DNA from 2 places in the Paraburkholderia bonniea genome. Region 2 is predicted to be linked to the other one. Evidence: predicted binding sites of a transcription regulator. Region 2 holds the regulator's gene; the other holds the start of a gene.
What was found. Region 2 encodes FliA, which starts transcription of late flagellar genes. Its sites were predicted from a motif close to CTAAAGTTTNNNNNNNNNNNGCCGNTA; they were not measured.

Region 1: GH656_RS10660 (DUF4088 family protein) is a predicted target of FliA. The motif match lies at 3,031-3,057, and genes of this name have one in related genera.

What each region holds. Positions count from the first base shown of each region.
Region 1 is NZ_QPEQ01000001.1:2,410,921-2,416,626, reverse strand. Features, by position in the region: gene GH656_RS10675 (MATE family efflux transporter) at 1-279, opposite strand, end outside; gene GH656_RS10670 (RNA-binding S4 domain-containing protein) at 835-1,065, opposite strand; gene GH656_RS10665 (hypothetical protein) at 1,365-1,742, shown strand; gene GH656_RS10660 (DUF4088 family protein) at 2,191-2,940, opposite strand; gene GH656_RS10655 (AzlD domain-containing protein) at 3,106-3,438, opposite strand; gene GH656_RS10650 (AzlC family ABC transporter permease) at 3,435-4,106, opposite strand; gene GH656_RS10645 (CreA family protein) at 4,280-4,708, opposite strand; tRNA gene GH656_RS10640 (tRNA-Asn) at 4,993-5,068, opposite strand; tRNA gene GH656_RS10635 (tRNA-Asn) at 5,149-5,224, opposite strand; gene fdxA (ferredoxin FdxA) at 5,317-5,640, opposite strand.
Region 2 is NZ_QPEQ01000001.1:383,544-389,249, reverse strand. Features, by position in the region: gene flgK (flagellar hook-associated protein FlgK) at 1-1,507, shown strand, start outside; gene flgL (flagellar hook-associated protein FlgL) at 1,519-2,742, shown strand; gene GH656_RS01635 (RNA polymerase sigma factor FliA) at 2,862-3,602, opposite strand; gene GH656_RS01630 (MinD/ParA family ATP-binding protein) at 3,703-4,569, opposite strand; gene flhF (flagellar biosynthesis GTPase FlhF) at 4,562-5,706, opposite strand, start outside.

The DNA of each region.
Region 1 (5,706 bases), 2.0 Mb from region 2:
ATGCGGCACGCGTCCTTCAGCCTGCGCGCCGCGTGCATGCGAGACCGTGACGCTGACCGAGGTCAACACGCCTTGCAGCAGCGTGACCACGACGAAAAAGAGATTCGCGCTCAGGCCGCCTGCTGCCAGGGCATCAGGGCCGAGTGAGCCGAGCAGGATGGTGTCGGTGACGCCCATGGCCATCTGCGACAGTTGCGCGATGGCCAGCGGCGCTGCGAGCCGCGTGGTGTCGACTGCATGGCGCACATAGGTGGGAGGCCGAGTGAGGGTATGAGACATGCTGGATGCCGGGTAAGGAGAAGTGCAAATCAAAGAGAGAAGGGGCCGTCAGAGGGGGGCGCTGGTAGCGGTGCTGCGTGCGGCCCCTGCCGCACCGCATTCCATCAACGGCGCTGGCAGCGCTTTTTGCTTCGGCGCGGCACTGTCGCTGCATGTGCGGTTGGCCGAAGCGCCGGGTCAAGGCTGCTGAGTCAAACCACCGAGTCAAACCGCTGAGTCAAACCGCTGAGTCAAACCGCTGAGTCAAACCGCTGAGTCAAACCACCGAGTCAAACCGCTGAGTCAAACCGCTGAGTCAAACCGCTGAGTCAAACCGCTGAGCCAAACCGCTGAGCCAAACCGCTGAGTCAAACCGCTGAGCCAAACCGCTGAGCCAAACCGCTGAGCCAAACCGCTGAGTCAAACCGCTGAGTCAAACCGCTGAGTCAAACCGCTGAGTCAAACCGCTGAGTCAAACCGCTGAGTCAAACCGCTGAGTCAAACCGCTGAGTCAAACCACCGAGTCAAACCACCGAGTCAAACCACCGAGTCAAACCGCTGAGCCAAACCACCGAATCAACTGGGCGCTGGGCCTTCCTGAACCGCGATGCGGGTATCGCCCAGCAGCACGACTTGGCCGGTGCGGATCTTGCAGGTTTTACGTCGTTCGGTTTGGCCATCGACCTTGACCTCACCTGCTGCCACCAGCAGCTTGGCTGACCCGCCGCTGTCAGCGAGACCGGTCAGCTTGAGCAGGTTATGTAGTTCGACGTAATCGCCAGTTAGCGTGAAATGAAGGTTAGGCATGGTGTGTTACTGCATGAAAGAAGAGCCGGGAGCGGGTTCGCATCATAAGCCCACGCCTCCTGAATGGCGAGCCTGTGCCGGGTTTGGGGTGAGCTTCAGGCGTTTTTCATCGTGTCAGGAAATGCAACGTTGAGTAACAGATTGGTGCAGACGCTGAACTTCCCGGGCCAATGGCTAGTCTCTACAAGGCCCGTTGCATACCGCAGCGGCCTACATTGACCGGGCGAGGCACGTATGCCTGCATGCGGTAGGTGCCAGATAGTCCGCCCGCGTCCAACAACATACAGAGAGGATTTCCCATGACTCAGATTCGCTCGCTGCTGATTGGCACTGCCCTGACCGTGCTGGCTACCACTGCCGCTTTCGCCCAGACCGCCGCTGCTCCGGACGCAATGGCACCGATGCAGGCTCCTGGCACACCAGGCGTCACCCCCGCGCCACAGCCGCTGACCGCACCAGGCTCAACGGACCCTCTTGTGCAAAAACGCAATGCTGACGCCCAGGCCAACGCGCAATACCGCGCATCAAAGAATGCGTCGAAAGAAAAATACAAGGCGCAGGTGAACAAGGCGAAGAAGCAGCGCAAGACCGAGAAAAAGGCCGCTACAGCTGAGATGAAAGATCAGATGCAGGCACCGGACCAGATGCCTGCTCCGTCAGCGCCTGGCGTGCAATAAGCCGCTGGCCTGGTACTAGGGCGCTCATCCTCACAGAAAGAGCGCCCGCAAAAAATCTGCCCGGGACCGGTGACGGCCCGGGCAGATTTTTGTGCAAGCCGGGCATAGGGTGGAGCAAAAAGCTGAACCGCTGCAGGCTGTGTCGGGCATCGCCACCACGACCCGTTTTCGGGCAAACGCCACACGTATCTGACCGAGGCTCGCTATCAGGCTCCACGCTAGTGCGGATTTGCCGGGGCCAAGGCCGATGCAGTGCGCAACCAGCATCGCCACCACGACCCGCTTACGGGCAAACGCCACACATCTGACCGAGGCTCGCTATCAGGCTCCACGTTAGTGCGGATTTGCCGGGGCCAAGGCCGATGCAGTGCGCAACCAGCATCGCCACCACGACCCGTTTTCGGGCAAACGCCACACATCTGACCGAAGCCCGCTATCAGGCTCCACGCTAACGCGGATTCGCCGGGGCCGGCGCGGTGAATAACTGCCGTAGCCACGCGGCCAGCCGCGTGAAGATGTCGTAAGGCTCTTCGATAAAAATTTCGGGCTTGAGCAGCCGCAGATATTCCATCACCTGCTGCGCTTCCTGCTTCTGGAACAAGCCGTGCGCCACCCCCAGACGTAGCAGGCCGCGCAATTCCCCGAGTTTTTCGCGGGCGGTGCTGCCTACGCTGGTTTCGCATCCCACGCGGGCTTCATACACGCGCTGGCGCAGCGCTTCCGAGAGCCGCCAGGCGGGGGTTTGCATGCTTTCCTCCAGCGCCTGGATGTCTTGTACGGAATGCTTGATCTGGGCCGCCAGCGGTTCGATCAGCGTGGCTTCCGCCTGCGCCTCATTGACAATCGCCGCGGCCCACTCCTGACAGTGCTGGCTGAGCATCTCAGGGGTCCACTCCGAGCGCGCGGCAAAGCCAAAGCCAAACTCGCCTGCCTGGCGCATCAGGATCGTGACGATATCCGGGAATTCTTTGTCGAGCGTCCGCTTGGCCCACGCATAGTGGCCCCCTTGCAGCATGCGCTGCACCGCATGCTCGGTGAGCGGCACCATGTTATCCAGCAGTTTGGCGCGCAGAAAATCTTCGAACGACGGTGTGGCGAATTGCGCATCGAGCTTGAGCGAGACGCGCACAAAAGCCTCGAAGTCCTTGCGGAGCGACGTAATGATTTCGTCTTTGAGTGACAGGGTGATCTGGCCCATGAACTTGTTCCCGGTGGTCGTTGCACGCGGCATGTCTGCCCCGCCCCCTAGTTCGGGCCTTGCGGGCCCGAAGCGCTGACTTCAATGGGATATCGGCCAGATCAGAAAAAACTTGAGCCTGCCAGATGCCAGCCTTGCAGCAGACATCCGGTTATGTCGCAGCTATCAACTGAGTACCGGCAGCACCAGGCCTTGCCACGCGAAAAACACCGCGAGCCCAACTGCAATCGTGACTAACGGACGGCGGGTGAGGGCGCTCACCAGCATCGCGGCCAGCGCACCGACCAGTTGCGGATTGCGCCAGTTCAGCTCAGCTCCCGCACCATGCGGCGACACCACCATCGGCACGATGATCGCTGTCAGCACGGTGACCGGAACAAAGCTGAGCGCCGTGCGCACCAGAGGGGGAAACGCCAGCCGCTCGCCCAGCACGAACACGGCTGCACGAATTAGCCAGGTGATGAGCGCCATGCCAGCAATCAACAGGACGTAATTCATGAGGGGATCTCCGGCGTGACGGGACGAGTAGCGCGTGGCCAGGACAGCACAACGCCGACGATCACACCTGCCAGCACGGCAGCCAGCAGCCCGAGCTTGTACGGCCACGCCTGCCAGAAGAACGCCAGCGCACCTGCCGTGCTGGCGGCAGCGATATAGCGCAAGGCGACGAGTTGCGGCACCACAATGGCGATGAAGGTGGCCACCATGGCAAAATCCAGCCCGAGTGACTGCAGCCCCGGGAACGCTGCCCCGAACAGCAGGCCAGCGAGCGTCCAGATTTGCCAGTTGAGATACATCGAGATGCCCGAGCCCAGGAAATAGTACGGGCTGACCGGGCCAGGCGGATGCCGCCGGTAGTGAGCCCAGGCGACGGCGAATACCTCATCGGTGAGCAGCCCGCCGAGGGCCCAGCGCCAGCGCATCGGCAAATGTGCGACATAAGGCGAGAGCGTTGCGCTGTACAGCACATGGCGCAGGTTAATCACCAGCGTGGTGGCGAGGATCACGGCGAAGCTGGCATGACTGGCGATCAGACCGAGCGCGATGAACTGAGCCGAGCCCGCGAATACCGCGAGCGACATCAACTGCCCTTGCCATAGATGCAGCGGCCCCGAGGCGACGAGGGTGCCGAAGATCATGCCAAACGGTGCGGCACCAACGAGCATCGGGATCGTATCGCGTGCGCCTGCGGTGAATTCGCGCCAGCGATCGGGGGAAGTGGACGGCACGGGGTATTCCTGAACAAAAAATGAGTGAATGCGCTGCGTGAGCGGCGATGCAGGTGCTACGTCAGGCGTGAACGGTGCGCGGTGAACGGTGAGTACTGCGGTGCTCAGCGCTATTTCAGCGGAATGGGCGTTTCAGCAGGAACGGGTACGGCGGTGACACTATTTTTCGCGCTGCCGGTGACGACACGGTCGCTATAAGTCAGATATACGAGCGTATTGCGTTTGGCATCGACGATGCGCACCACATGGAGCGCCTTGAAGATCAACGACATGCGCTCGGAGAACACCACTGCTTGCTGCTTGAGCGGGCTGCTAAAGCGCAGCGTGCCGACCTGGCGGCAGGCAATCGAGGCTTCAGTTGGATCTTCTGCCAGTCCGAGCGTGCCCTTGATGCCACCGGTGCGAGCGCGCGAGACATAACAGGTCACACCTGCGACCAGCGGATCATCGTAAGCCTCGACCACGACGCGGTCTGAGCCGGTGACGCGGAAATTCGTATTGACGCTGGCGATCTCTTCACTGTGTGCGAGCGGCAGCATCAGGGCCGTGACGGCGATGGCCAGCGGTAGTTGCAGCAGGGTGGTTTTCATCGGAGGTCCCGGAGAAAAAGCGCCATCGTATACCAGCGCTGATGTTTTTCAGGATGCATTGCGCGTGCAGCGAAGCGGCGCTGGCACTGCGGCTGAACAAGATCGGCCGATGCAGCAGGGCGGCAAAAATGGCAAAGGCGGTGACAAAAACGGAGACAAAAACAACAAAAGCACAGCGAAAGTGCTCGCGCAAAACAGAAAGGCCCGCATGAAAATGCGGGCCTTCGAATTTTTGGCTCCCCGACCTGGGCTCGAACCAGGGACCTACGGATTAACAGTCCGGCGCTCTACCAACTGAGCTATCGGGGAACAACAATGAAACTGGTGCAGCGGCTCTCTACATAAAAAAGCCCGTTACGTTGAATACGTTTAGCGGGCTATTGCAATTTTGGCTCCCCGACCTGGGCTCGAACCAGGGACCTACGGATTAACAGTCCGGCGCTCTACCAACTGAGCTATCGGGGAACGGAAACAGCAGAGAGACGCGATTGTAGGGGGATGCGATCGGAGCTGTCAAGGCCCCGGGCGCTGCGGCTGCATTTATTGCAACCTGGGGTTTAACGTTCGAGCAGTGCGAGCTTGGCGGTGACGTCCTTGAACTCTTCGGCTTCCGGCAGCGGGGCTTTGGTCTTGGTGATGCTTGGCCAGCCTTTGGCCAGATCGGCGTTTAGCACAATGAAATCCTGCTGGTCGCCTGGCACGTCTTCTTCGGCGTAAATCGCGTTCACCGGGCATTCGGCGACGCACACGGCGCAGTCGATGCATTCGTCGGGGTCGATGGCAAGGAAGTTCGGGCCTTCGCGGAAGCAATCCACCGGGCAAACATCAACGCAGTCGGTATAGCGGCACTTGATGCAGCTTTCGGTCACAACGTGAGTCATTCAGGCAGCTCCTGCATGCGGTGTCGGGGGGAAGGGGCAAAACGTCGAGAGGCGCTATTGTAGCGT
Region 2 (5,706 bases):
CGACGCCGTCTCACAGATCAACAGCTACACCGCGCAAATCGCAGAGCTGAACTCGCAGATCACCGCCGCCAGCACCTCAGGCCAGCCGCCGAACCAGTTGCTCGATCAACGCGACCTCGCAGTGTCGAAGCTGAGCCAGCTCACCGGAATCCAGGTGGTGGCAAGTGGTTCGAGCTACAGCATCTTTATGAGCAACGGTCAGACCCTGGTGGCGAACGATAAAAGTTTCAACCTGGGTGCCGTGACGTCAGCGGCTGATCCGACCGAAGTGTCGATTGCCTACCTCGGACTAGCGGGAGCGAACCCCGCACCAGCGGCACAACTGCTGCCAGATACGTCGATTAGCGGCGGCGCGCTAGGCGGGTTGCTAGCGTTTCGCACCCAGACCCTCGACCCCGCCCAGGCTCAACTAGGGGCGATTGCCGTCAGCTTCGCCGCGCAAGTTAACGCACAAAACGCGTTAGGCATCGACCTCTCCGGCAACAAAGGCGGCGCGTTGTTCAACGTGGGCAACCCGCTGGTATATGCCAACCAGAACAACACCAGCAGCGCGACGCTCAGCGCCGGAATCAGCAATCCCGCGCAACCGCCCACCAGCGATTACACACTGTCCTACGACGGCACCCAGTACGCACTCACCGATAAAGCCACCGGCACAGTAGTGGGCACCGCCAGCGATCTGAGCGGCCCCATCGGCGGTTTGCAGTTCAACCTCAGCGGCACCATGGCAGCGGGCGATTCGTTTTCAGTCTCACCGACGCGCGGCGCGCTCAATGGCTTTGGCCTCGCCACCAGCAACGGCGCAGCGATAGCCGCAGCGTCTCCAGTGCTGGCCAGCGCGAGCGCGACCAATAGCGGCACCGGCACGATTTCACAAGGCAGCGTGACCACCGGTTATGCCTTGCCCTCAACCCCGACCAAGCTGACCTACGACTCCGCCACCGGCCAGATGAGCGGTTTCCCACCGAACTCGGTCGTGACCATTGCCGGCACCCCGCCCACCACCATCACGATTGACGCGACCGGCACCACCCCCGTGCCGTACAACCCTGCCACCGGCGCGACACTGACGATCAACAGCGCCACCACACCCGCCCCAGCAGGATCGATGAATGGCGTGACCGTGACCTTGAGCGGCAGCCCAGCGAACGGCGACACCTTCACGATTGGCGCGAACACCGGCGGCGGCAATGACGGCCGCAACGCCCAGAGCATGTCGAACCTGGTGAGCGCCACCGTGCTGAACGGCGGCACCTCGACGCTGACCGGGGCCTACGCGAACTACGTCAACCTGATCGGCAACCAGACCAACCAGATCCAGGGCATGAACAAAGCCCAAGCCTCGCTAGTGACACAAATCACCGCAGCGCAGCAAGCGGTATCCGGGGTGAACGTGAATGAAGAAGCGGCGAATTTGCTGAAGTACCAGCAGCTCTACCAAGCCAACAGCAAAGTGATTCAGGCCAGCTCGACCCTGTTTCAGACATTGCTGTCGGTTTTTTCGTGAGGAACTGAATCATGCGCATGTCCACCAGTGATTATTTTTCGCTCAACGTCAGCACGATGATGGACCAGCAAAGTTTGCTGGGGCAGATGTACCAACGGATAGCCAGCGGCATCAGCCTGAGCACACCCTCGGACGATCCACTCGGCGCAGCGCAAGCGGTGCAATTGAGCATGCAAGGCGCAGCGCTAGCGCAGTATTCGAACAACCAGAACACCGTGCTGTCCTCACTGCAAACCGAAGACACCACGCTGAGCAGCGTTAGCAACGTGCTGCAGAACATCAACACCTTGCTGGTGCGCGCCGGAGATGGCTCGCTGAACGACGGCAACCGCAGCGCGATTGCGACCGAGCTACAAGGGCTACGCAACCAGTTGATGACCCTGGCCAACGCCACCGACCCCCAAGGCAATTTTTTGTTTGCGGGCTTCAAGACCACGGCACAACCGTTTGCCATCGACGCCAGCGGCGCCGTGGCCTACAGCGGCGACACCGGCTCACGCGATGTGCAGGTTTCGGATACCCGCCAGATCGCTTCCAGCGATAACGGCGTACGCGTGTTCAACGGCGTTGCGGCGGTGGGCACGACCTCGATTCCAGCCGGCAATCCAGCGAATACCGGCAGCGGCACGATTGGCGGCGTTAGCACCAACAACGCAGCTGACCCAAGCAACGCACACGGATATCTGATTACGTTTTCCGGCACAGCACCGGCGATCACATACAGCGTGACCGACCAGACCACAGGCGTGACAGGCACACCACAGCCCTATACCGCTAGCGCGGGCATCACGCTGGGCGGCCAGAGCGTGACCATCACAGGCGACCCCGCTGCAGGCGACAGCTTTACCGTGACACCCGCGACCCAGGCCGGCACCGATGTGTTTGCCAATATTGATGACGTGGTGAAAGCACTTCAGTCCCCAACCGGCAGCCCAGCAGCGGTAGCGAACCTGACTAACGCGTTGAGCACAGGCATGGGCAAGCTGAAGAACACGATGAATAACGTCGTGACCGTGCAGGCATCGGTGGGCGGACGGGAACAGGAAATCATGGCGTTGCAGGCAGTGACGCAAACCAGCACGCTGCAAAACAAAAGCACGCTGGCGGATCTGACCACGACTAATTTGACCGCTGCGATTAGCCAGTATTCGTTGGCGCAGTTTTCACTTCAGGCGGCGCAGCAGGGCTTTATGAAAATCCAGGGTATGTCGCTGTTTGATTACATGGGGAATTAGGAGGGGGCTTGAGACAGCACGGTTGCATCAATATCGCTTGATCGGCGTAACCGTGTTTGTTCAACTTTTTTTGGGGGCCACCAGGCGACGTCTCCCCCCACTCAACAACGCGTTACCCGCTACCCCGCCGCCGCATCCGCGCTAACCCACGCGGCATCGCGCAAGCGGCCACGCAGACGCGCCACGGCCTGGCTGTGCAACTGGCACACACGCGATTCACTGACTTCCATCACCGCGCCAATCTCGCGCAGATTCATCCCGTGCTCGTAATACAGCGACATCAGCAGCTTTTCCCGCTCGGGCAAGCGTTCAATCGCTTCGACCAGCGCACCGCGCAAGCTCTCGTCGAGCAGCGCCGAAAGCGGGTCAGCCGGGTCCGAGCAATGGCGGTCCAAAAACGGTTCGTCGTCAGCAGAGCGGTCGAAGTCTTCGTAATAAATCAGCTGGCTGCCGTGCAGCTCCTGCAATAGCGCCTGATATTCGTTGAGCGGCATCTTCAGATGCCCGGCGATTTCGCTCTCGCTGGCCGCGCGTCCTTCGTGCTGTTCAACCTGTTGCACCGCCCGCTCCACCTCGCGCGAATTGCGTCGCAAGCTGCGCGGCAGCCAGTCGCTGCTGCGCAGCTCGTCGAGCATCGCGCCACGAATGCGCTGGCTCGCATAGGTTTCGAATTGCGCGCCCTGATCGTCCTTGTAGCGGCTCGCGGCATCTAGCAGCCCTATCATTCCCGCCTGGATCAAGTCATCCAGATCGACGCTCGCGGGCATTCTGGCCACCAGTTGCAAACCCAGCCGACGCACCAGCGGTGCGTACTGAGTCAGAACGTCGGCCTGGGAAATCTTCCCCTGAGCGTTGTACATCGTGCTCCCCTTCCTCTGGTTCTAGCGCTGGCCGTGCTGGGCTGATCCAGCGCGTGTCAGGCGTTCTATCAGGCGTGCTTGCTATCAAGCGTCAGACATCTCAGGCGTGCCGCGCAAAAGACTGCGCGAGAGGCGGCGGCGCGTTCACGCTCACCGCGCTGGCCGATGCCTCCACTGCAGGTGCCGCTAATGCATGGCGCTGCGGCCAGTGCGGTAACGCAGCGGCAAGCTGGCACAACGCACGCGCCGCCGCAGTCGAAGGAAATGCATCGACAAGGCAACGCGACAGCGTGAGTGCACGCCCCATTTGCGCATCAGCCGGAATATGACCGGCATCTTCAAGCGTGATGCCAAGGTAGCGTCCGGCCACCCCAGCGAGATTGTCGAAAGCGGTTTGCGCGTCGCGCTCACGCGGCACCTGGTTGGCCAGCAAGCGGAACTGCGCCAGCGCGTGCACGTAATGCAAACGTTTCAGGCAAGCGTAGGTTTCGGTGATCGCCACCGCGCCGACACGCGTCACCAGCATCACGTCATGCGCTTGCAACGCCAGATCCGACAACGTGCCGTGCGCCCCCAGTTGAGCGTCGATCAGCACGATATCGGCGTTGCCGCTCAGCAGCGCGATATCTATCGACGCCGCGAGCGAATGACGTGGTGCCGCGAGTAGCGCAAAGCCCAGCGCGTGACGCGCCACGGCCTGCTCCAGTGGAATCTCGCCGCGCACCACTGCAGCCGCCTGCGCCACACCACGCAGCCCGCCCAGCATCGCGCTGACCGAAATCCCAGCAACACTCTCATCGAGCACCAGCACTTCCTTGCCCTGCTGCGCAAGCGCCGCTGCCAGATTCACCACGGTGCTGGTGCTGCCAGCGCCGGGGGCCGCGCCGGTCACCGCGAGCACGCGCGTTTGCTGGCGCGCCAGCAAACGGCGCAAGCCCTCGGCCTGATCGGCGACGAATTTATCCAAAGCGAACCTCGTGCAAGCCAGACCCAGCGCGCGCAGCAGGATCAGATAGCAGCATCGGCAGATCGTCATCATCTGGCGCAAACGGCGAATGCTCACGCGGAATGCAAAACGCACTCTTGATCAGGAAAGGACTGGTAGCGACATACAGGTTCTCTGGAACCTTCTGTCCAGTCGAAACGTAATGCACTGGCAAGCGATAACGCATCACCGTATCGAGCGCGCTGCCAAGATGCGTGGCTTCATCGAGCTTGGTCAAAATGCAGCCCGCGAGCGGCTCGCTGTCTCCGGTGCTCTGACTCTGATAGGCCTGCACGACTTCGTTGAGGGTGTCGCCATGGCTCGTCGCGTTCAGCAGCAATAGCCGCTGCACGCGCTGCCCAGCGTTGCACAGCATCGCAATCTGCTCCGACACCAGCCGGTCACGCTGGCTCATGCCAATCGTGTCGATCAGCACGATGTGCTTGTTGCGCAGCTCGGCAAGCGCCAGTTGCAAATCAGCCGTGTCTTTCACTGCATGCACCGAAACACCCAGAATCCGGCCGTAAATACGTAACTGCTCATGGCCGCCGATGCGGTAACTATCGGTCGTCAGCAGCGCCACCTTGCTAGCGCCAAAGCGCATCACGCAGCGCGCCGCGAGCTTGGCCGTGGTGGTGGTCTTGCCTGCACCTGTCGGGCCCATCAGCGCGAACACCCCGCCGCGCTCCAGCAGCGCTTCTTCATCGGCCATCACCGGCAGATTGGTTTCGAGCACGGAGCGCACCCAGGCCAGCGCGGCATCCTGATGATCGACAGCAGGCAGCTTGTCCACCAGTTTGCGCACGAGCTGCGCAGAAAATCCGGCGGCAAAGAGCTGGCGCGCCAGCGCGGCATGCACCGGGCTGCGGCGTTGGCGTTCCGCCCATTGCAGACCAGCGAAATGCGTTTCCATCATTTCGCGCATTGACGCGAGTTCGTGCATCACCGTGTCGTTGACCACCTGCTCCATGCGCGTCTTGATCGCTTCGCTAACCGCAGCAGCGGCGTTCGGATGCAGGCCTTGGGGTGGGGTGGATGCGGTGGATGCGGTGGTGGTGGTGGTGGTGGATGCGGTAGCAGTAACGGCAGGTGGCGGCTCGCGGCGTAGCTCTTCGGCGG